DNA from 3 places in the Lysinibacillus sp. FSL P4-0201 genome. Region 1 is predicted to be linked to each of the others. Evidence: riboswitches for the same ligand, from Rfam matches in the RefSeq annotation. Region 1 holds a riboswitch; each other region holds the start of a gene.
The links. Region 1 has a riboswitch for cobalamin ahead of MKY76_RS11875 (glutaredoxin). Riboswitches for the same ligand answer to the same signal wherever they lie in the genome.
Positions count from the first base shown of each region.

Region 2: linked by a shared signal. The riboswitch ahead of cobT (nicotinate-nucleotide--dimethylbenzimidazole phosphoribosyltransferase) and the one ahead of MKY76_RS11875 (glutaredoxin) in region 1 are both predicted to bind cobalamin.
Region 3: linked by a shared signal. The riboswitch ahead of MKY76_RS21560 (hypothetical protein) and the one ahead of MKY76_RS11875 (glutaredoxin) in region 1 are both predicted to bind cobalamin.

Region 1 covers NZ_CP151995.1:2,377,454-2,385,647, reverse strand. Annotated here, with positions in the region: gene dut (dUTP diphosphatase) at 1-426, opposite strand, end outside; gene nrdF (class 1b ribonucleoside-diphosphate reductase subunit beta) at 439-1,407, opposite strand; gene nrdE (class 1b ribonucleoside-diphosphate reductase subunit alpha) at 1,395-3,488, opposite strand; gene nrdI (class Ib ribonucleoside-diphosphate reductase assembly flavoprotein NrdI) at 3,485-3,844, opposite strand; gene MKY76_RS11875 (glutaredoxin) at 3,841-4,065, opposite strand; cobalamin riboswitch at 4,183-4,361, opposite strand; gene MKY76_RS11870 (hypothetical protein) at 4,732-5,013, opposite strand; gene MKY76_RS11865 (hypothetical protein) at 5,023-5,409, opposite strand; gene MKY76_RS11860 (DUF2089 domain-containing protein) at 5,422-5,787, opposite strand; gene MKY76_RS11855 (dipeptide/oligopeptide/nickel ABC transporter ATP-binding protein) at 5,976-6,782, opposite strand; gene MKY76_RS11850 (ABC transporter ATP-binding protein) at 6,792-7,562, opposite strand; gene MKY76_RS11845 (ABC transporter permease subunit) at 7,576-8,194, opposite strand, start outside.
Region 2 covers NZ_CP151995.1:1,255,124-1,263,317, forward strand. Annotated here, with positions in the region: gene MKY76_RS05950 (sugar ABC transporter ATP-binding protein) at 1-462, shown strand, start outside; gene MKY76_RS05955 (ABC transporter permease) at 459-1,457, shown strand; gene MKY76_RS05960 (glucose 1-dehydrogenase) at 1,472-2,218, shown strand; gene MKY76_RS05965 (SDR family oxidoreductase) at 2,240-2,998, shown strand; gene MKY76_RS05970 (histidine kinase) at 2,949-4,361, shown strand; gene MKY76_RS05975 (response regulator) at 4,388-5,698, shown strand; cobalamin riboswitch at 6,116-6,292, shown strand; gene cobT (nicotinate-nucleotide--dimethylbenzimidazole phosphoribosyltransferase) at 6,384-7,439, shown strand; gene MKY76_RS05985 (trimeric intracellular cation channel family protein) at 7,491-8,096, opposite strand.
Region 3 covers NZ_CP151995.1:4,278,950-4,287,143, forward strand. Annotated here, with positions in the region: gene MKY76_RS21535 (lysophospholipid acyltransferase family protein) at 1-211, opposite strand, end outside; gene MKY76_RS21540 (putative RNA methyltransferase) at 291-1,124, opposite strand; gene MKY76_RS21545 (MATE family efflux transporter) at 1,127-2,494, opposite strand; gene MKY76_RS21550 (tyrosine-protein phosphatase) at 2,629-3,396, opposite strand; gene MKY76_RS21555 (cobalamin-binding protein) at 3,542-4,492, opposite strand; gene MKY76_RS21560 (hypothetical protein) at 4,476-5,033, opposite strand; cobalamin riboswitch at 5,191-5,389, opposite strand; gene MKY76_RS21565 (glutathione peroxidase) at 5,514-6,059, opposite strand; gene MKY76_RS21570 (hypothetical protein) at 6,140-6,694, opposite strand; gene ytvI (sporulation integral membrane protein YtvI) at 6,785-7,843, shown strand; gene MKY76_RS21580 (C40 family peptidase) at 8,006-8,194, opposite strand, start outside.

The DNA.
Region 1 (8,194 bases):
ACTTGCACCAAATCCAGATTCTCCACGGACCGTTTGAGATAATTCATCTACTTCCACTAATTGAATAGAAGGAACAAATTGAATAACCATTTGAGCAATGCGCATTGATTTTTCTACGATAAATGGTTCTTGACCATGGTTGATTAAAATAACACCGATTTCGCCTCTATAGCCTTCATCTATAGTGCCTGGGCTATTCAGTACGGTTACACTATGCTTTAATGCTAGTCCACTTCTTGGTCGAATTTGGGCTTCCGTTCCCTTAGGTAACTCAATCTGAATACCTGTCTTAATGAGTTTGGCTACGCCTGCTGGGATTTCTACTGCTTCTATGGAATAGAGGTCCATGCCTGCATCACCAGGGTTGGCTTGTATCGGTAGCATGGCATCAGCGTGAACTTTTTTAATTTTTACTTCTAGATTCATTGTTCTTCATCCTTAACGATTAAAATTGAATGTGTCATCTGTGATTGGCGCAACTTTTGCCTTGGCATAGGTAGCACCCTTTTGTGAAAAGAAATCATATGTGGAGCCTTCATTACGAATACCATTCATCACAATTGGATTGACTTCCTCTTCTGGGAACATGGCTTCAAAGCCGACATTCATTAAAGCTTTATTAGCATTATAACGTACATATGCTCGCACTTCAGGTGATAATCCTGTTTCCGCATAAATATCATCTGTATACTTCATTTCATTTTGATATAAATCTAATAATAGCTCATAGCCCCATAAATGTAGCTCTTCTTGCTTTTCCTTTGAAAATTGCTTGAATAAATTTTGAGCAAAAAATCCAACTGCTACCCCATGGATAGATTCATCGCGCAAGATGAGTGAAATAATCTCGGCACTGTTTCGTAGGAAGCCTTGTCCTCCTAAGTATAGTGGATAGAAAAAGCCAGAATAAAACAGGAAAGATTCAAGCATAACGGATGAAAACATCGCTTTCCATAAGCTCTCTGGATTGCCTTCTTCAATACTATTATAAATGTCTGCTATTTTATTGGCTTTATACTGTAGAAATTCATTTTTCTTGACCCATTCAAATAGCTCGTCGATTTCTTCGTTTGTACAAAGCGTTGTGAAAATATAAGAATAGGACTTGGCATGTATCGCCTCGAATGCATCAAAAACGGTTAGGACAGCCTTTTCCTGTAAATCGTCTGTATAAGCAGCAACACGATTCATTCCGATATTTGTTTGTACAGTATCCAGTAAGGTTAATCCTGCAAATACTTTTTTATATGTGTCCTGATGCTCAAAGCTTTTCCATTGTTTAATATCTTTACTGACCGCAATTTCTTCTGGAAACCAAATTTGCTTCCATTGCTGGTCCCAAAATATTTGGGCAAGCTCACTTGTTGCCTTATTCCAATTGACTGCCTCATAAATTATATTTGACATGCTACACACTCCTCTAAGCTTTGTAATCGTTGACGAACATAGTAAACAGACTTAATGCCCTTTATCCACGCATAAATGTATACTTTAGCCAATTGTTCGGTTGTCCAATTGTCCGTTACATAAAGCGTCATGGAAATACCTTGGTCAACGTGCTTTTGAGAAGCTGCATATAAATCAATTAAATCATACGGATTTACATCATACGCCTCCACATATAAATGACTATTGTCATTTGTTAAATGAGGCATTGGATAAATGGTTCTACTATCGGCGTAATCACGAACCTCTACGCGCTCTGTACATGGTGCGATTGAAGCCGTACAGCTACGAATATATGAAATACTACCAGTTGGTGCAATAGCCAAACGATAGGAATGGAATAGACCGTACTGCATTACATCCTGCTTTAACGTTTCCCACATCTTGTTTGTGATGATTGGAATATTGCCAAGCGCCTTCAACACAGCAGGCGATAGTTCTTCTTCAGTTTTATTGATATATTGGTCAAAATAGCTACCTGATGCATAATCACTGTCCTCAAATCGGTAGAAGGTTGCAGCTTTTTCTTTCGCCATTTCCATCGAAGATTTCAGAGAATAATAGTTCATCGCTTCCATAAAGTGATCCATGAAATCAATGGAATCTTTTGAGCCGTACAGGATGCCTTCTGTCACGAGATGCCCATGGAGGTTCATACAGCCAAGCCCTACAGAATGCATTAATTGATTGGCTTTTGCAACAGACGGAACATTCTTAATATGCGTCATTTGCGATACATTCGTTAATAGGTGCATGGCTGTATCGACTAATGCGCCGAAATCCTTGACTTTACTTGCTGCATGGATATCGATGGAACCTAAGTTACACGATACATCTAATCCATAGTCATTTGGTTGATCCTGGTCCGTAATGATACTTGTCTCTTGTACTTGTAAGATTTCTGTACATAAATTGGACATTTTGACACGTCCAATATTTTTTAAAGGATGTACCTTATTGACATTATCATCAAAGATTTCAAACGGATAGCCTGATTCAAATTGTGCTTTTTTCACCTCTGTGTAAAGCTTTCGTGCATTTAAACGTTTAATTTTACGAATTTTAGGGTTATCAAGTAGCTCGTAGTACATGTCTGAAATAGAAATTTCAGACATACGTTTGCCATATTCTTTAAAAATATCGTATGGACTAAACAAAACAATATCCTTATCACGTTTCATCAGTTCGAAGAAAATACTAGGTATAATAATCCCTGTTGAAAGGGTAGCGAGGCGAATTTTATCATCAGCATTTGGTTTTTTTGATGAAATGAAATTTTCTATGTCTGCATGGAAAATATTTAGATAGACAACACCTGAGCCATTTCGTTGCCCTAACTGATTCGAATAACTGAAAGAATTTTCTAACAGTTTCGCTACTGGGATGACACCACTTGCACGATTTAATATCTCTTTAATTGGATCACCTAATGGACGTAAATCTGTTAAGTTGACCCCAACTCCACCACCAAGGCGTGATAGCTCTAAACAATAGCCAATATTTTCAGCAATACTATTCATGGAGTCATCCATTGATAATTTAAAGCAGCTGACTAATTCACCACGTGCTTTCTTACCACTATTTAAAGCAGTTGGTGTTGCAGGCTGATAGGCTTCCATCATTGCTTCGACAGAGCGTTCTGCTAGAGCCGTGTTGCCTTGAGCTAAATACAAAGCAATAATGACAATACGATCCTCATACTTTTCTAAGATTTCTTCCCCATCACGACTTTTCATAGCATAGCTATCGTAAAATTTGCTTGCGCTCATAAAGGATGGAAAGCGGAAATTATAATCATAGGCTTTCTTGTACAGCTTCTTAATAAATTCCATTTCGTACATGTCGATAAATGCTTTCTCATAGTAGCCCTCATCAACTAAATAGCGGATTTTTTCTTCAATATCTATAAAATAACGCAAACGTACGTTAACATACTCTAAAAAGTAGCGGCGCGTAGCTTCGCGGTCCTTTTCTAACTCCAGTAATCCAGTTGTACTATAACGATTCAGTACGTCATTATTAAGCTTTAAATAGGTTTTCATCTCATTACCCTCGTTTCATAAAACGTTTGTATTGCTTCGTAATCCGTTTGATTACCTTGTAAATCTAATTTCCTTACTAAGGGTACATGATAGGTAGCAGCGATTTTCTCACCAGCAGCGCCAAATACATGATGACCGAAGTTACTATTCCCACTGGCAACTACTCCTTTACAAAAATCCCTGTTTTTTTCTAAGAAACGTTGTACCTTTGCTGGAATGTCACCTAAACCATCTGTGTAGGTAATTAAGAGATATGGCTTGTTCAATCGCAATTCTTCCGAGAGCTCGATACATTCTGCCTTTAATTTGGATACAACATTTCGGACATTACCTGTACGACTCGCGTAAACAATCATAGGGCAATCAACTCAATTTGAGAAACAATTTCCTGAACATCTCCTATGAAAGTTTCATTCATCTCTAAAACAGGCACACTTAAAAAACCTGCGTCAATAATCGTTTGCTTTGCTTGTTCATCGTGATCGATGTTAACAATTTCAGCTTCAAGTCCTACACGTTGTAGTTCAGATTTTACCCATAGGCATTTTGGACAAATTGTTTTCGTATAAAGTTTCATAGAAATCCCTCTTTTCATAAAATAAAAAAGCCTATCTCCTCTAGAGAGATAGGCTAAATGGAAACGTTAACATACCAAAAATACTGACGTTCCCATCTCTTAATCCCCGAAGAAATGATAAATTTGTTTTATAAAGGCAGGTCTCCTGGCTTTGCTTCATTCTCTGATTCCCTTCCCATGCAAATGCACAGTGGTTGCAATCATCGTCAGCTTCACAGTTGCGGGGACAGCGTCGGAATTGTACCGAACTTCCCTTTTAAACTACATGTAGTAGTACCTTTGTAAAACGAACACAATATATAGTTGTTGTTCAATAGTTTTAAGTGTACCATCCTTCAAATGAAAAGTAAATCAAGATTCTAAACTTCTTTATTTTTTGATTATTCAGTATTTTAAATTATGTAGTTCCAAATAGATTACCACTAATCACTTATACCCGAATTAAAAATCTATTTTAACGATGTACGTGATTTTCTACTAAAATGGATTTAGAATTCTGATTTGTAGTTTAAAGAAATCTTCTATTTTATGTACCATTGAAAAATAGTTGTCTCTATCGTAAGTCCTGAAATAATGATCATCTCTTACCCATTTCAAATGATGCTCATTACATTAATAAAGAGCATGCTTTTATCATAACATGCTCTTACCATTCTATCATTGGGATTATAGTCTAACCTTAACCTCAGTCCCGTCCTGAGCTTTGACATCGACTAGCACAAGTCCTTTATAATTTTGTAGTTCCTTGATAATCGGCTTTAACATTTCTTTGTCGATGAGGGGAAAGGTAAAGTCTATTTTCTTTTTATCGAAGTATGCCTTTGTCCACTTATTGGCTTGTTGCTGAATCCATTTAGAAGTTAAAATGGAGAGGACAATGGTTAGCACAGTATAGGGAACAGGGACGGTAAAGCGAACGTCTTTTGCTTTCACTTTTACATGCATCATTCGTCGCCTCTACTCAATGAAGACTGCAACGGAATCTCCGTTTGCTGATTTTATATCTACAATTTGTCCATCTAGTTCATTTTCAATCGCTTCAAGAAGAAGATTGATGTCGATATCTTTTACGTATTTTTCAGATTGCGGAATACTTGCAGCGATGCTGTGTCCTGCCATCAATACGGCTTTGACAAGTTTAATTGGTAAATTTACCGTGACATTATCATTTTCGGTGGATACAACACGGACCTTTAACGTTTTATCTAAATACTTTGTTTTTTCCACAAATTTATTCTCTGATTCTTCTTTCTGTTGTAGCACTTGAATCAGCTCTGATCCTTTATCCGCATCAATTTTGCCCTCTTGAATCATCGTTAACACTTTTGTAATTTCCTCTTTCATGGTCGTTCCTCCCTATTCATCTTTTAAGAGCTTTATGGCTTCATCTGTTGTGATTTCGCCATTTTCAAGCATGCTTACAATTTTTTTCTCATCTACTTCATTTTTCTTCTTTTGAGCATAGCCAAGGGATGAAATAATATCATTTAGCTTGCCTCGAACTGTTGGATACGAAACCCCCAGTTCCTTTTCAACCTCTTTAATATTTCCTCGGCAGGTTAAAAATACTTCCACAAAATGAAGCTGATCCTGTGATAAGGATGCTAGCTTCGACAATTCAAACTCATTTTCAATGGTCGTGTGACAATGAGAACACTGTAACTTCGTAATTTTTAATGTTTTACTGCAGACAGGACAATTTGTGATTACTTGATAAGCCATAGTGAACTCCTTCCTTTAAGTTAAGCTGATTATATAATAAAGAAATTAAAGATGTAAATAATAAAATTAATAATTTTAATTAAAAAATAAATAAAATTAATATCTTGATTAATTTTATTTATTTTTGTTTCTATATTGCTTTAAAAATTAAAAACGCCATTTTTAATTTCTCAAAATGGCGTTTCTGTTTAATTGGGTCTATCCTTCTTTTTTCTTTCCCGCGGGTGTGATGGCAAAATTGCATTGTATAACGCTTGTGAAGCGGGGTGCTGATATGTCCCACCCTTGCCTATCTCCTCCACTAGCTGACCATGCTGCATCACAAGGATGCGATCTGACATAAAACGTGTGGCCTGTAAATCATGTGAAATGAATAGATAAGCAAGCTGTAGCTCTTTTTGAAGTCTTTGCAGTAGCTCTATAATCGTCTTTTGCAAAATCATATCAAGACTACTAATGGCCTCATCTAAAACAATCAGTTTCGGCTTTAATGCAAGAGCTCTAGCAATGTTGACTCGTTGCTGCTGTCCCCCACTTAGCTGTGAGGGATAGTTTTGAGCCATTGCCCACTCTAACTCTACACAGTCTAGTAATTCCCTTACTTTCTGTTGTCGCTCTGCTTTGCTAAAATGCTCGAAATTCAAAAACGGTTCTTCGAGTATTTCGAAAATCGTCTGTTTTGGATTAAATGAATGATAACTATTTTGAAAAACAGCCTGTAAATTTCTTCGTATCATTTTTTTCTCTTTGCTGGGTGCTTCGTATAAATTGACACCTTGAAAGATCAGCTCTCCGTTTGTTGGTCGTTCAATCCCTAAAATAATGCGCCCTAATGTGCTTTTTCCAGAACCACTTTGACCGACGATGCCAAGACATTCTCCTTCCTGAAGTGAAAATGTCACATTCTCTAATACAGGGGCTTCCTGTCCTCGTTTGAATAGAAATGGTCTTTGCGCATAGTATTTCTCAATATTTTTTACTTCTAGTAGCGTCATTTTATCACCTCATAGCATTCTCGCTTGTAAAAGTTTCTTGGTATAGGGATGCTGAGGCGCATCAAAAAAATCAAAAACATTTGCTTGCTCAACGATTTCTCCTTGATACATCACAGCCACATCGTCCGCAAGCTCAGCAATGACACCTAAATCATGCGTGACAAGGAGTATGGTAGCATCTGTTTCTGAGCGAATTTGATTAAATAGTGTTAATACTTGTTTCTGATTGATGGTATCCAGAGCAGTCGTAGGCTCGTCTGCGATGTAGAGGGAGGCCTGTATCGCCATTGACAGAGCAATCATCACTCGCTGTAGCATGCCTCCACTTAACTGGAAAGGATAGTAGGACAAGAGCTGCTCTGGCTGAGGTAAATGAACTTTTTTCAAAGCATCAAGGGCGATCTGTCTCATTTCTTTTTTTGTAAGCTTAAAGTGTGCTTTTAATGTTTCTCGAAAATGACTTTCAATCGTTTGAATATGATCAAATGCAGCGGGTGGGTTTTGCAAAATCATCGAAAGATGTCTGCCACGATAAGCTCTCCATTTAGTAGCTGAAACGTTTAATAAATTTTCTTGCAGATAGAGTACTTCCCCTTGGCTGACATGGGCAAAGGACGGTAATGTTTGCATGATGGCATGGCAAAGCATAGACTTGCCACTGCCACTTTCCCCGATAATTCCTAGGACTCGCCCTTTATAAGCTGTCAGGTTGATAGAGGTTAATATATTTTTCTCCCCTATTTTGACTGTGAGGTCTATCACTTCTAAAACTTTCTCCATAACTTCCCCTTTCCTAGTCAAGCCTTTTTAAACGATTTGCTAATTGATTAAACAATAACACAACAAGGATGATGGCAAGTCCTGGATAAAGCATTAATTCAGGATGCTGTCTCATGTATTGCTTTCCTTCATTGATCATCATGCCCCATTCTGGAATCGGTGCCTGCACCCCAAGTCCGATAAAGGAAAAGCCTGCAATTTCTAAAATCACCTTCCCGATATCTAATGCGACAATCGTGACAATAGATGGCAATAGATTGGGTATATAATGGCGTCTAATTAATTGGATACCTGTAGTGCCCGTTATCCTAGCAGCTTGAACAAAGTCTTTCTCATTGATGCCAATAAACAAACCTCGGATCATTCTTGCATAATAAATAAGCTGTGTGAAAATGAGCGCTATTAAAACATTTTTTAAGCTAGGACCTAATATACCTAACAGCCCAAATGCAAGTACGAGTGTCGGAAAGGCTAATAAAATATCACATAATCGAATAAAAAGAAAATCAATTAATCCTCTTTTCAACGCTACAAAAGCACCCAGTAGGATAGCTAAAACAATAGCGACTAGCTGAATGATGAGCGCTGAACCTAAAGAATAACGAATACCTAAAAGAAGGCGTGACAAGATA
Region 2 (8,194 bases), 1.1 Mb from region 1:
TTTGAAGTACATGAAAACATTCATCTAATTGATTTAAAACGTATTGGTTCCTATGGTTTTTTATCTACTAAAAAATCTAAAAATCTTGCGCAACAATATATTCGAGAGTTTAAGTTAACACGACCAATTAACTCCATTGTTAAAAATTTATCGGGTGGAAATCAACAGAAGGTTTTACTGTCAAAGGTTACAAGTGTTAACCCAAAGGTTTTAATAGTTGATGAACCTACTAGAGGGATTGATGTTGGCGTTAAATTAGATGTATTACGTAAATTAAAGGAGTTAGCGATGCAAGGTATGAGTATCATTATTATTTCCTCAGAGCTAGAAGAGGTAGTTGCTGTTAGCAATCGTGTACTTGTTATATCTAAAGGGGAAATTGTTAATGAATTAACGGGGAAAGATATTAGTGTTAAAAAAATCGTTGAATCAACGTTTTTGGAAGGGAGTCACCAGACATGATGAACAAACTATCTGAAGAGCAGAATTTGACTTCTTATAGCAATAAAATTCTGAATTTTGGAAATATCAAGAATTTTGGATTTAGATATGGAGTAGTGTTCGCATTTGTAGTGCTAATTATTATTTCATCGATTGTTTACAATGGGTTTTTAAATCCTACAAATGTATTAAATATGCTAAGTCAATTAGCCATTATTGGCATCATGGCTGCTGGAATGACCTATGTTATGATCACTGGCGGCTTAGATATGTCCATCGGGGGATTATACGCTGCAACGGCTGTTGTAGCTGCAAGCTTAGTTGATAGCACGTCTATTTTTGTAGCTGTGATAGTCGGTCTATCCATTGGTCTCATTGCAGGCTTGTTAAACGGTGTGTTAATCACTTATTTGAAAGTTCCTCCCTTTGTAGCCACACTAGGAACAGGCTCTATTTTCACTGGCTTTGCATTAGTATACTCAAAGGCACAGCCATTTTTTGTAAAAGACCCAGCCTATAAGTTTTTTGGTTCGCATTATTTAGGACCAATCCCCGTTTCAGTCATTATTCTAGCTGCTATTTTTATTACGCTAGGGATAATTCTCTCTTACACGCTATATGGAAAGGCTCTCTATGCAGTAGGAGGAAACAGTGAGGCTAGTAGATTAGCAGGTTTAAAGACAAATCGCCTAATCATTAGCACCTATATCATCTGTGGTCTATGTGCCTCAATGAGCGGTATCATTTTATCTTCTCGACTTGCACAGGGGCAGGCAAATATAGGAGAATCAATTGTTTTGGATGTAATAGCTGCCGTCGTTATTGGAGGCACTTCCCTTTCAGGGGGGCAGGGTGCAATTTGGCGAACATTTATTGGTGGAAGTATTTTAATCATGATTTCAAATGTTTTTGATAGTCTTTCCATCAGTACGTATTGGCAATCAATTTTTAAAGGTGCCATTATTATTGTCGCTGTTATGATCGATTTTTATGGTCGTTCGAAGATTCAGAAATAGGGAGGATGAATAAAATGCGCTTACACAATAAGGTAGCAATCATTACAGGTGCAGGAAATGGACAAGGGTTAGCAGAGACTGAATTGTTTTTACAAGAGGGAGCGAAAGTAGTTGCCACAGATATAAACGGGGAGGCATTGGACCTTTTGATGAAGCGGTACACGAGAAATGATCATCTTTTTGTGCATAAGCATGATGTATCCTCTGAAGCAGAGTGGGATAGCGTTATCCAAAAGGCCATTCAATTGTTTGGACGTATAGATATTTTAGTAAATAATGCTGGCATTCCCTCAAGAAACTCAATTATACAGGAAGATTTAGAGGGCTGGAATAAGGTTATGACCATTAATGCGACAGGTACTTTTTTGGGTGTTAGAAAATGTGCTGAGCATATGATAAAGCAGCGAGCGGGAAGTATTATTAATATCTCTTCGGTCTATGGAATTATTGGCGAAAAGGGCTATGTGTCTTATCATGCCTCAAAGGGAGCTGTCAGAAGCTTAACAAAGGCAGCAGCAATGGATTTAGCAGAATATAATGTACGGGTAAATTCTGTGCATCCTGGCATGATTAAAACGGAAATGACACGAGATCTTTTTGAGAATAACGAAAAAGCGAAATGGATGAAAGAAGTAACGCCTTTGCCATTACTTGGAAATCCTATAGATGTAGCCTATGGTGTTTTATATTTAGCGACTGATGAAGCGAAGTTTGTAACAGGCAGTGAGCTAGTGATTGATGGTGGTTGGATTGCGAAATAAAAATTATTAATGGAGGTATTTATGACGAAGCGTATTCTCATTACAGGGGCTACTGCTGGCATTGGCAGAGCTACTCTCGATAAATTTTACCAGGAGGGTTTTCATATCCTTGCATGTGATATTAATGTAGCGGAAGGTAGCAAGCTAAGTGATATTTATGGTGCTCAGGTTGATTTTATAGAATTGGATGTTACAAATGAAAATAAATGGAAATCATTACAAAGATATATACATGACAAAGGCTATGAAATTGATGTATTGTTTAATAACGCTGGAATATTTGTCATGAATGATCTTACTACAACTACAGAAAAAGAGTATCAGTCTATGTTTGATATTAATGTTAAGGGTAGCTTTTTAGCATTAAAATATATTGCACCTATTATGTATAAACAGGAAAATGGCTCGATTATTAATGCATCGTCCAATGCAGCCTTTTTTGGAGCAAAAGGTTTAGGAATATACGGGGCTACTAAAGGTGCTATTCGAACACTTACAAAAAACGCAGCGATGGAATTTGCACCTTTTATTAGAGTAAACTCCATTCATCCAGGATATATCCAAACACAGATGATTGAATATGCAGCACAAAAATCAAATAAGACACCTCAGGATCAGGTAAAATATGTACCTTTAAAAAGATTAGGACGTCCAGAGGAAATTGCATCCTTAGTCTATTATCTAGGGAGCGAGGATGCTTCCTATATTACGGGTAGTGAAATTGTCATTGATGGTGGTGTTTCAAGCGGCCAGTCGATCTGGGAAGAGGAGCATTGCTAAGAAGCTTGAAAGGGTGAGAATGATGTATTTATCGTTAAAATATAAATATCTTATTCTTACCCTTGTTGTATTTATTTTACCGTATTTTATGATGACCATAATTTATATAAATAATGTTGGCGAATATCAAAAGAAACTTTTAATAGAAACAAGGCTAGAGGTATTAAAAAAAATTCATTATTTTAATTCGTCTTTTGAGAGTAATCAAGCAAGTACAAAAGTATATCATGAAGTGTTAAATTCTATTTGGGGTAGCTACTCTGATTTTCTTTTATTAACAGAGCAAAAAGATATAAAATTCAGCACAAATTCCCATATATCAGAGCATGAGGAGTATTTTCTTAAACTGGAGCCTCAGAAAACCAATTACTATAAAATTGATTATTTGAATGTAGAACGAATTCTAATGTATTCATTTGATTCCTTTAATAATTGTTACTATGTTGTCATTGCTACGTCTGACTCCATTTTTAAAGAGGTAAATAATAAAAAGGAGGATTTAATGGCTTTTGCAATTGCTTCTACCTTACTGCTAACCATCATCACCTTTTTATATTCCAATAAAATAAGCACAACGTTACAAATGCTTATTGAACGTATTACCTCTTATAGAAAAGCAATTTATCATTTTGAAGATAAAGAGAAAAAGCATGTTTGGATTAATGATGAGTTAGATATTGCCAGTCATGAATTAAACCAAACCATTGCTTATATGGTAGAAAAGGAAAAAGGCTATGTTCGAGAAAACTATGAAGCGCAATTGAATAATTTACAAAGCCAAATTAATCCTCATTTTCTTTACAATACCTTAGATAATATTAATCAATTAGCCATGATTCATGAGGTTGAGGAAATTTCTACATTGAGCGTTGGGCTTGCAAAGCTTTTTAGATATAATACGGGCAACAGTGAAAATGAAACAACCATTGAAAAAGAGCTAGAGATTATTGAAGAATATATTAATATTATGAAAATAAGAATCTCTTATTTACTATTTGACATTCAAATAGAAGAAAACAATTTATTACAAAATGCTATTTTAAAATTTACACTCCAACCAATTGTAGAAAATATTTTTAAGCATAGTTACAACCATAAAGAAGCTCTATCAATAAATATCAAAATTTATCGAAAAAAGAATTATGTAATAATTGAAACTTATAATAAGAGCGAATATAAGGATACTGCTAGAATAGCGATGCTAAATGATAAAATGAATGAAGAAAATCAAGAAGGCAGTATTGGTTTAAAAAATGTAAATAGGCGTTTAAAGATAAAATATGGAGAAGCATATGGTGTAATGGTGCTAGTCAATGAGCAACAATACTTTGTGTCGAGAATTTTGTTACCATATAAGAAATAATATCTTCTAACGGTGAGGTGAGCTCTATGAATCTTTTTATTGTAGAAGATGAAAACTTTATTAGAGAGGGTTTAAGCTTTTTTATTAACAGAAATTTTATAGAATCCTTACGTGTTTATTCTTATACAACGGGGGAGGATATGCTGCTGGCAGCTAAAGAAATTGCTCCAGATATTGTTTTATCGGATATTAATTTACCCGGGATAAGTGGAATAGAGGCTGTTCAGGAGCTAAAAAAGTTTCATCAATTTAAGGTGATTTTTCTATCTGGCTATGACGATTTTCAATATTTACAAAGTGCTATTCAAATTGGAGCTGAGGATTACATTTTAAAGCCAATTGATTATAAAAACCTAAAGCTAAAGCTATCACAAACGATGGAAGCATTGAGCATGAAAAAGCAAGTAGATTATGCAATTAAATATAATCAATTATTAAATTTACTATTGGCCTTTGATCAACAAATGACAGATTGTAGTATCTATTCATTTGAATACTTTATGGTTAGTATAAATCAAACAAAAAATATCGGAATTTCACATGCTCATGAGTTATTTTACTTTAATATTTTTGGGGAACATATTGAGATTATGAATACCGATTTTGTATTGTCATATAGTCAGCATAATCATATTGTTCTTCCAAAAAAAGACTTACATGATTTAAATCAAGCTGTGCTGGAGTTGCTTCTAAAGAGGCATCTAAATACTGATAGCACTGTGCTAAATAAAAGAAAATCCATTTTTGATAATCAAATCTTTACAGATGAATTAAAATTAAAAGAATTTATTGTGGTTTTACAAAATATAAATATTGATTTTCAGCAGAGGTTAGAAATCATGATTATGTTTTTATTACAATATAGTATCTATTTCAATTGCTTGGAAACATATCATCGCGCTCAAAAAATAATTGGTATCCAACATCAAATGATTAAAGAAGCCAATTTATCAAAAATAGTAAATAACTATATCATGCCACTCGTCGATAAAATACTTAACTTACATGGCAATAGGGATAATTTAGGTAAAAAAATAGTCGATTATATTTATACGCATTTTGATGATCCGCAACTAGATTTGAATTATTTATCAAACATCTTTAACAAAAGCCAAGCAAATTTAAGTATATTAATAAAAAAAAGCATTGATAAAAATTTTATCCACCTATTAAATGAACTTAGAATTAACAAAGCTAAGCAGCTATTAGATTATAGTGATAAAAGAAATAATGAAATTGCTTTATTAGTAGGTTATAGCAATGAAGAATATTTTAGTAAAGTATTTAAAAAATATGTTGGTATGACACCTGCTAAATATCGATCCATAAAAAAATAGAAAGAATGATGTACTGTAGATTCGTTCTTTATAGGCTAAACATGTAGAAAGTAGGAACCAGAAGAGAGTTGACAAATTGTGTGTGTTAAAAGAGCTTGTTAAAAAAATTCTGCAATTTTCTTTAACAATGTTATTTCTCAGACTTTAGTAACTAGTAAATTTTAAATCATGTATATCGATGTTAAATCTATTCTTTTACTTATGTTTGGCATTAGCCATCCCGGTATAGGCTCATCTTTTTTTGAGAATAGTCATTTGAAGGGGCAAAGTGTATTCATTTTAAACTATATTGACTCGCTAACAATATTGGTTTCTATTCAATAGTTATAGGAACTATGTGAAATAGCTCCAAATAAAAATACTTTACTTTAATTGTTTCGTATTGATAGCAAGAAAGCTTTGTAGTAAATTAAAAGAAATTACATAAAAGCAATAGGTGCCCATTAGGGAGAATAGGGAATAAAGTGAAAAGCTTTAGCGGACCCGCCACTGTATAAGGGAATTTCATAGTGTATGCCACTAGCAAATTGCTGGGAAGGTACTATGAGGTGTTGAACTTGAGCCAGGAGACCTACCTACATGCTTTAGAAGATATAGATGATGGAAAAGTCTGTAGTTTATTTGTCATGACAATAAACTACAGACTTTTTATTTTGTCTTAATGAGAACGAGAGGAGAAATAATCATGCAATTATTACAAGACACGATTCAAAACATTCAGGGGGCTGATATGAAAAGTATGGAGCAAGCTAGAAAGCGGATTGATGCGCTTTGTAAGCCCCCAGGTAGCTTGGGTAAACTAGAATCACTTGCCGTACAGCTCTCTGGTATAACAGGACAATTATATCCGATGGTCGACAAAAAAGTGATGATTGTCTGTGCTGCAGATCATGGTGTTTGCGAGGAAGGTGTAACCACGAATCCACAAGATGTTACGGTCTTTCAAACATTAAATTTTCCTAAGGGGGGTACAGGCGTTTGTGCGATTGCGGGGATTACCAATGCAAAGGTGGTCACAGTAGATGTGGGTGTAAAAGAAGATATTCCACTTGATGCAGGTGTCATTATTCATAAAATTAAATATGGTACAGATAACATGGTACATGGTCCAGCTATGGCCAAACAAGAAGCCATTCAATCGATAGAAGTAGGAATCCGTGTGGCCACTGAGGAAATCATAAAAGGTGCTGATGTACTTGGGACTGGAGAAATGGGCATCGGCAATACAACACCAAGTGCTGCGATATTAGCTGTTTTAACGGGATGCAACCCTATCGAAGTAACGGGGTTTGGTGCAGGAGTAGGCCAAGGAGGCATTGCCTATAAAGCAGCAGTTATTGAAAAAGCAATTACCTTAAATAAGCCTAATCCAAATGATGTTATTGATGTTCTGGCTAAGGTTGGAGGGTTAGAGATAGGGGCGATGACAGGTATTATTCTTGGCGCTGCTGCCCATCGTAAACCCGTTGTCATTGATGGATTTATTTCAACTATAGCGGCCCTCATTGCTTATAAGCTCGAACCAAAAGTAATCGATTATATCATTCCTTCCCATGCTTCAGAGGAACCAGGGGCAAAAATTGCCGCTGCCTTACTAGGCATTGAACCAATGTTGTACATGAATATGCGTTTAGGCGAAGGTTCTGGAGCAGCCTTAGCCTTTCCTATTTTAGATGCAGCTTGCTCGATGATGAAAAACATGGCGACTTTAGAAGAATCAATGCAGTTGTTAAAAAGATAAAAACAATAAAACAGCCAATGACTTAATTTTTGGTCATTGGCTGAATGGTGTTTATGCACGATTTAACTTTCGTAATGGCAAGCGCCACTTCATCATATAGGAAAGAATACGTAAAGCTGTAATCACTGCGAATAAAATATAAAGGAAAATGTCCCCTGTAAAAACCTCGAATCCGATTAGCAATCCTGCAAGAGCTGCCCAAACACCATAAACTTCATCACGGAGAACTAATGGTTTTCTTCTAGCTAATAAATCTCGTACAATACCCCCACCTGAACCTGTCAAAACAGCAGCTACAATGACTGCGCTTACTGGCATATCAAGCTTAACAGCATAGAGTGCGCCTTGAATAGCGAATGCTGATAAGCCAATCGCATCTGTGAAGTTACCCCAACGATGCCAATGTTGAATCAGATGATGCGGAAAAATAAAGAATATCGTAATCGCAGCAAGCGCTATTTGAAACATCATATCCTGTCCCCAAAGTGTTGTGACAGGTAGTCCAATGAGTAAATTTCGGATAGCTCCTCCACCAAAAGCAGTCACAATACCAAGTATATATACACCGAATAAATCGTATTCTTCTTCCATGGCAATAATTGCCCCAGAAATAGCAAAGGCAATTGTTCCTATAATACTAAAAACCTCCCAAGCCATCCCTTTCACCCCTTCTATCAATAAATAAACTTTATTAAAAGTTAAAAGACTTTTTACGTAACAGAATCTATGAATTTAATAGCCAAAATCGGTCATTA
Region 3 (8,194 bases), 1.9 Mb from region 1:
CTTTCATTTCAAATAATTGCTTCTTCGCCATAAAGTGAATTTCACGAGGGTACATGGCTACACCAAGGTTTAAAATATCAACATAGCCGGTATGTGTACAAGCTATAATAAACCCACCCTCTTTCGGCAAGTTTTCTTCTCCGTATACACGAGCCTTTGAACCCATTAATTTTAATATTACTTTGACAACATTTGCTGCTAGTTTATACACTGTTACATTCCTACCTTATTCAATAGTTATTCCCATTGTAATCGAAAAGACCAGTATACTGCAATTGCAGGTGACCAACTTAAACCTTCCCTACTAATAGATCCACATCAATCGTGATTTGATTTAGTTCAACGGCTGTTTGTTCTGCTTTATGCCACCCCATTGGTGTCATCTCTAATAGCGCGGGTACTAGCCCTTCTGAAAGCGGTAAAGTATACGTTACGCGTTCTACGTTTACCTCACGAAAACTATCTTGAAAACGAGCTACAATTTGTTCATTAGAGTAAGTTTCCTTGTTTGAATCTGCATATAATTGAGCACGCAGTTCCCGCAAATAACCACTTTGCGGTACAACCTTCACAAGACAGCCATTCGGTGTAAGAAGTCGTTTAAACTCCTCATAATTTGCTGGCGATAATATATTTAAAATGGCATCGAAACTCGCTTGAGCAAATGGACTTTTAGCTAAATCCCCTACACACCAAATTTGTTGAGGATAATGACGTGCTGCAGCCAAAATGCCCTCCTTCGCTATGTCAATTCCAACGCCAATACCATGATCTCTATCATTCATAATGCGAGCTAAATGTGAGCCCTCTCCACAACCAGTATCGAGCACCGTTTTTGCAGAGCTTATAAGCTCACCGATTCGGGCTTCTACAGCATCATAAATCCCACTATCAATAACAGCCTTGCGGGATTCAAAAAGGCTCTTACTATATTTAGAAGCGGCGTTATGTGTCAGCATATTGACATAGCCTTGTTTCGCAATATCAAAGGAATGGTTAGAAGTACAAACCAATCTCCCCTGCTCATATACATGCATTGATTGCTGACAGATTGGACAAGCAAAAAGGGTGATATGTTGATCCATTAATGCCGCCCCGATAGCACGTTTCGATAATGCGCCCATTTCTATGCCTCCTTTTTGTCGTTCGGTGATACAAGAGCATAACGCTCCCATTTACGACTTTTCCATCTAAAGTATACGATAATTGCCCGCACCCATTCATCTGCTGAAATGGCTAGCCAAATTCCGACCAAGCCCCAATCCAATACAAAGACAAATAAATAGCCAAGCGGCAGGCTCATGCAAACCATTGATAGAAAACCAATTTTCACAGGGAATCTAGCATCCCCAGAAGCGCGTAAAGAGTTAATGACAACGATATTCATTGTGCGACCAGTCTCTAGCAAAATACTTAATGCTAACACGGATGCCCCAATCTTAATGACTTCTGGATTATCAGTAAATACCTGCATAAGTGGCTTACGGAATAGCGTAACGACTGCGACCATAATAATCGTAAAAGCAAATGCTGCACGAACACTTTTCCATAGCTGATGATACGCCTCATCTTTTTCTCCTGCACCTACATGACGACCAATAATAATGGCTGTTCCTGTACCAATGGCAATTGCAAATAAATACGTAAACATCGAAATATTCATAGCATATTGTCGTGCTGCTAGTGTTTCTGCTCCTAAGTAAGTCGCATAATATAAAAAGATGATTTGGCAAAATTGATAAAGTACCTGTTCAAACGCAGATGGTAAACCAATGTTTAATATTTTTCTCACATATTCCTTTGAATACTCAAAAAAATATTGTAACTTTACGCGCACTTCCATTACCTGATACAGCAACCAGAAAAATACTAGGACGGCTAATCCGCGACTAATGACAGAGGAAATAGCCGCTCCTTTCACACCAAGCTCTGGTAAACCTAAATTCCCAAAAATAAGACCGTAGTTTAGCACAACATGTAAGACGTTCATGCCAAGCGAAACGTACATAGTTTGTTTTGTCCAACCATGTACACGAATAATTGCAGCGAGTGCATTAATAATAGCCTGTAGGAAAATAAAACTCCCAATGATGGCTAAGTAACTTTGTGCATAGTGGAGTACTTCTCCCTGCAAGTTCATCATTGTCATTAAATGTCTCGCAAAGAAGAAAAATAAAATACTCATTAAAAGCCCAACGACCAAATTCATCGTGACCGCTAACGCCGAGATCTTGGCCGCTTCAAAAAAGCGTTTGGAGCCTAAATACTGAGAAACAACAATAGATGCACCATTGCCCACTACCTCCAGAATCAAGATGGCAATATGGATATATTGATTGGCTGCACCTACTCCTGATACAGCATTATCTGATAAAGCACTGAGCATAAAAGTATCGGCTAGTCCCATCAACATAAATAGAAAAACTTCTAAGAAGATTGGCCATGTTAAATGGAATAGACTTAACTTATTTGTCTCTTTAATTGTGTCTGCCAATACTTTCACTTCTCCTATTTTTTCTTAAAAATCTATTGTATCTTATCACAAATATTCAGACTGTAAAGAGATTTATAGGAAGACAGTGCTTCCACATAAAAAATCCCTTTCACATCGTGTGAAAGGGCTCATTTTTAAATTAAGCAATAAGATTGTAATTGCTCTCGTTTTTCAATTGTTAGGCCAAATTCCTGCTCTAAAAACCCAGTCTTAGAACCATAGCGACGATCCATCGCATCCAATGCTGCTTGTAAATAGTCTTCACGGGCGGACATTAATGCATAAAATTGCTGTAGTTCTTGCTCATTATACTGATGCTGAATAGCCTGAGCCATTCGTTCTACCATTGGACGTAAATGTATATTAGTATCTAAATAATCCTCCATGATAGTCTCCACGGGTACATCTAAAGCTAGTAAAATAAGTGCTCCTCCAATACCCGTTCGGTCCTTACCAACTGCGCAATGATGTACAAGACCTAGATTATTAGGATTTTGAATCGTTTGCATTAACTCTTTAAATGAAAGATTGTTAAAAGGCATTTGTGCATAAAAATCCCGAAACATCTCAGGGCTTACCACTTTATAGAAATCTCTACCACCAGCATTGGTTGGCATTTCAAAAGCATGATTACCCTTCGCTGGGATTTGTATATATTGAGCATGCGAGAACACTGGGTTAGGATTATGATACGCCTCATTGTTATCGCGATAATCAAAAATGGTCTTAATCCCTAACGTTTCAAATAGCTCTTTATCCGACAGTGTCATTTTTCCAAGGGCAGCTGAGCGGTAAAATAAACCGTTCTTTACCCTACGCCCATCTTTTGTTTTATATCCACCCATGTCTCGGAAATTATAGACTGCTTCAAATGGAATTACCTTTGTCTCTAATTGCTCCAATCACTACACCCCCTAAGATTATCAAGCATACTTACTTTTATTTTAAAGAACAAACTACATTAATTCCAATTTTCACGCTAGGTAATAATTTAAACCACATAAAAAATGCTAGCTGAATGGCTGACAGCTAGCATGGAAACATTTCTTATTTAAATAACTCTGGGTACACAGCCTTCGCTACTAATTCTACAGCTTCACCAATACGCGGACCAGGTCGATTAGAGATATCTGTATCAATGGACAATACCGCTTTGTTTTGAATAGCTTTCACAGTATTCCAACCATCTCGTCCAAGAATTTCTCCTATTGGATCTTCTGTATAGTTTACTGTTGTTAAAATAACATCTGGATTTTTCGCAATAACATCTTCCTCATTCACTTTTGCCCAGCTATTCAAGTCAGAAAAAACATTATTAACATTAGCTGCATCTAATATTTCTTGCTGGAAAGTGCTAGAGCCTGCTGTATATATGTCTGGCTTAGGGCTAACCTCTAAATAAACATTTTTCGGCGTTTTTACATCCTTCACCTTCGTTTGTACTTCAGCAATTTTCGCTTTAATCTCTTCGTTTAATTTATTTCCTTTATCAGGAACATCCATCACAGCAGCAATTTGTTCGATATCTCCATAAACATCGTCGAAAGTAGTCGCAGATTGAATAACAAACACTTTAATTCCTGCGTCCTCAAGCGGCTTTAGGGCATCCTTATCACCGATTGTATAAGCAATGACAACATCTGGCTTTAACGCTATAATTCTTTCACTGTTAAAGTTCGTAGTATCAGAGACACGTTCAATTTTTTGTGCTTCCTCTGGGTAAGTATCGTACTCAGTTGCTCCTACAATTTTATCGCCAACACCTAAAGCAAACAAAATTTCAGTATTACTTGGTTGTAAAGATACAACTGTTTTTGGTACTTCTTTAAACTCTATTTCCACTCCACGGTCATCTGTCACTTTATAGCTTGTTTTCTCTGCTTGTTGTGTATCTTGCGAAGCATCTTTATTTTTTGTATCTTCAGCAGTGCCACAGCCTGCTAATACCAGTGCAAGTAAGAGCACTGATAGCCATTGGAAATTAAATACTTTTTTCATTGTTATTCTCCTTTTTCTTTTTCATTGGGTAGGATTTACTAATAAACGGTATTTCCGCTATTCCAGCTTGCTGATTCATAAAAACAGCCATGACAAAACATACATTAGCTAATAAACCAAGGTAATCGAAAAGAATAGCTGGAACCTCTCGTTCTTCTGATACTTTGTGTAAAGTACGATATGATTTTTTTGCCTCACTGCGACAAAGATGTAAGGCTGCAGCAGCCTCTGTTCCTTGAGGTAAAACAAAACTTTGAATCTCTTCCTTCACATGGCGAACGTAAAAATCATAACGTTCACTTAACCAAGATAAATCCTCTTCAGTTACTGCTAATTTCCCACGTACTGAGCCATTCACATGATAAGCCATAGGTAACATAAGCAATAAATCCTCAGCAACAACTTGAACATCCTCTTTTTTTACCGCAGCTAATGCAACTCCTAGATGTGTTGTCAGGCTATCTGTTCGAATTTCAAAATCGACCGTTGAAGCTTTCTCACGCATAAATGGATAACAAGAATAACGGGCATCTTTTTTCACTTGCTTCCCCCCTATTTTCTATAATGAAAAATTCTTATTTGAAAGGCATAAAAAAGTCGCTCCTTTTTGCAAAGGAACGACAAAAATAACATAATGAGCCATCAAACTGGACAAAGCCTATGTATTTGCCGTATATCCTCCTAGCTTCCGAGAAGTTTTTATACGTTCAAATAAAGGTCGGTCTCCTGGCTTGTACAGTTCGTCACATGAAACGAATGTGTTATAAAGGACCTTCCCATCTTCTTTGAGACAGTGGTAAATCTTTATAATGGCTGCACTTACAGTTGCGGAAACAGCTCCGGTTTTTCACCGGATTCCCGATTATGCTAATTAGCACCTTTATTCTGCAAGAATATTTCATTTGTAAAGCAGTTTATCATATATGCTTCAGAAAAAATAGCTGTACACAGTTTTAAAATATAGCATTATTTCTACTTGAAGAGAAAACCCTAACAAATTTTTACATTATTAAGAAATTTACTATAATAGTGTTTCAATTGCTTTTTCAATATCGAGCTGTGAATCTGTTGGTTCAAAGCGTGCGACGGTCTTACCATTAGCATCTACTAGAAATTTTGTAAAGTTCCAGCGAATATTACGACCATCTAAAAAGCTTGGGGCAAGTTGAACAATTGCTTCTGCCAACATTTTCTCCTGCATACTTGCCTTCCCAAACTCTCGGTAATCCACTTCATGCTTTAAATAATTAAAGAGTGGATGGGTAGCCTCTCCATTTACCTGTACAAGCTCAAAAATCGGGAATGTGACCCCATAGTTTACCTTGCATAGATGCTTAGTTTCCTCCCCATCTTCAGGATTTTGATGGCCAAATTGATCACAAGGGAATCCAAGAACTACAAAATTCTCTTTTCCATATCTATCATACATTTTCTGTAAGTCTTCAAATTGATATGTAAATCGGCATTGGTTTGCCGTGTTAACAATTAACATTGTTTTTCCACGATATGTTTCCATCGATAAAATTTCGCCATTAGGCTTCCGAACTAGATAATTATAAATGCTCATGCATAATCCCCTTTTTTCATTCATTATAGTTGACTATTCTATCGTTCATCAAAGAATTTGCACAAAAAAACACCACCTCGCTACTTTGAACGGATGGCTGACTTATACTTCTTTTTATATTTAGCATCTTGTTCTTCATTAATTAAACGATGGGCAATATCTAATAATTTCGAGTCATTTGTTTGATCATATAACTTTTTAAATGACATTATAATATCCTGACGAATAAGAGATGGCTGTTTTTCATCTATACATGTTTGAAATCTTTTAGCTAGATACGATACAACCAAATCTCTTTGTACTGGACCCGCCTGTCCAATTTTCCAAATTGCTTGTAATGCATGCCTTGCCGTAGCAGATTGTTCATCGTAAGTCACAGCCCAAATCTTTAAAAAATCCTCCAAGACCCTTTCTTCTGGATCACTTTTTGCAGCTAAAGCGCATAAAATTTGTGCAGCACGTGCACGAGAATAACCATTATTGTATGTAAGAGCTTTTATTAGCTGTTCCCAAACTGCATATGTCCAATCTACGGGTTCTTGCATAATTTTTATTAATTCCTCGTAAGATTCATATTGAATATCGCGATCATGCTCTGTTAGATTACTAAAAAGTTGCAAAATCTCTTTTTCCATAATTCATCCCTACCTTTATTGTTTCAGAACGTAATAAAATTTGATTTATGGTACACTTAACTTAATTTTTTTCGCAAAGAAGGTGAGTTTATGAATAAATTTAATGCTAGGAAATTGATTTTTCGGTTGATTGTGATAATATCACTACTTCTAGCTGCCTATTTTGTTATCCCAGTGTCCATGCCTTTAATACTTGCTGGGATTAGTGCATTTTTCTTAGAACCAATTGTCATGTTCTTTAAACGGAAATGGAAAATGTCACGGAAAATAGCAGTTGCTTTTATTTACATAGTGAGTGTTATTGTTATATCTATTATTTGTTATCTTTCTATTACACAAATAATGACACAAATAATTTTACTATCTAAGCAAGCTCCCTATTATATTTCCAAGCTATCAGATATGTGGCTTCATATGCAAGAAAATATTTCTAAATACACAGAAGACTTTCCACCTGAAGTAAGTGCTTCGCTTCAAAAAACCACTATGGATTTCATAAAGAAAGTCGAAGAATCCTTTTTAAGCTTCTTTAATTATAGCAAAGTTTCTGCCTTCTTTTCAGAGATACCCAGCCTATTTATCAGTCTTCTCGTTTATATGATTGCGCTATTCCTATTTATGCTTGATTTGCCTAAGTTAAAGCAAATCACTTATAAATATTTAAAGCCCAATACAGCAAAGAAGATAAAAATTATTTTAAATCGCTTAAAAGATGCAACATTTGGCTATATGAAGGCTCACTTATTTGTAAGCTTTATTATTGGAGGCGTCACACTCATTGGAATGCTATTAATCCAACCGAAATATGCAGTAACAATGACGATTATTATCTGGTTAATAGATATTGTACCATTCCTAGGCTCTATCATTATTCTAGCGCCATGGGGACTTTACCACCTGTTGATGGGAAACACCTCTATAGCTGTAAAATTATTCATCTTAGCTGCTATTTTACTTATTATTCGTCGAGTAGTCGAGCCTAAATTAATGGGAGACCATATCGGTTTATCCACTTTACCAACATTAATTTCCATGTTCATAGGTCTACAGTTATTTGGTATTATCGGTTTACTTGTCGGCCCATTCGTTATTATTTTCTTTATTGCCTTGAAAGAGACAGGTGTCATCAAAGTAAATTTTAAAATTTAATATCAATTTAATATGCAGGAAAGTCTCTTTTCAAGAATAGAAGTAGTCGTCTTGTTTCTTTTGAAAGAATAGCATTCCAAAAACAAAAAAGGTCATCTTTGTATATTTTTCTCTACAAAGATGACCTTTTTCTTATCTCAACCGTCTATATATTAGTGAGGCCTATTGAATACGTCCAAAGCCTACTAAGTATTGATTCCACCAATCAAGTGATTCAATTACGACACCATTGTTTTGAGCGTCGATCATTGTGTTATTACCTAAATAAATACCTACGTGAGCTACACCTGAACCATAGCTGAAGAACACTAAGTCCCCTACGCGTGCTTCACCTGCTGAAATGCGTTGTGT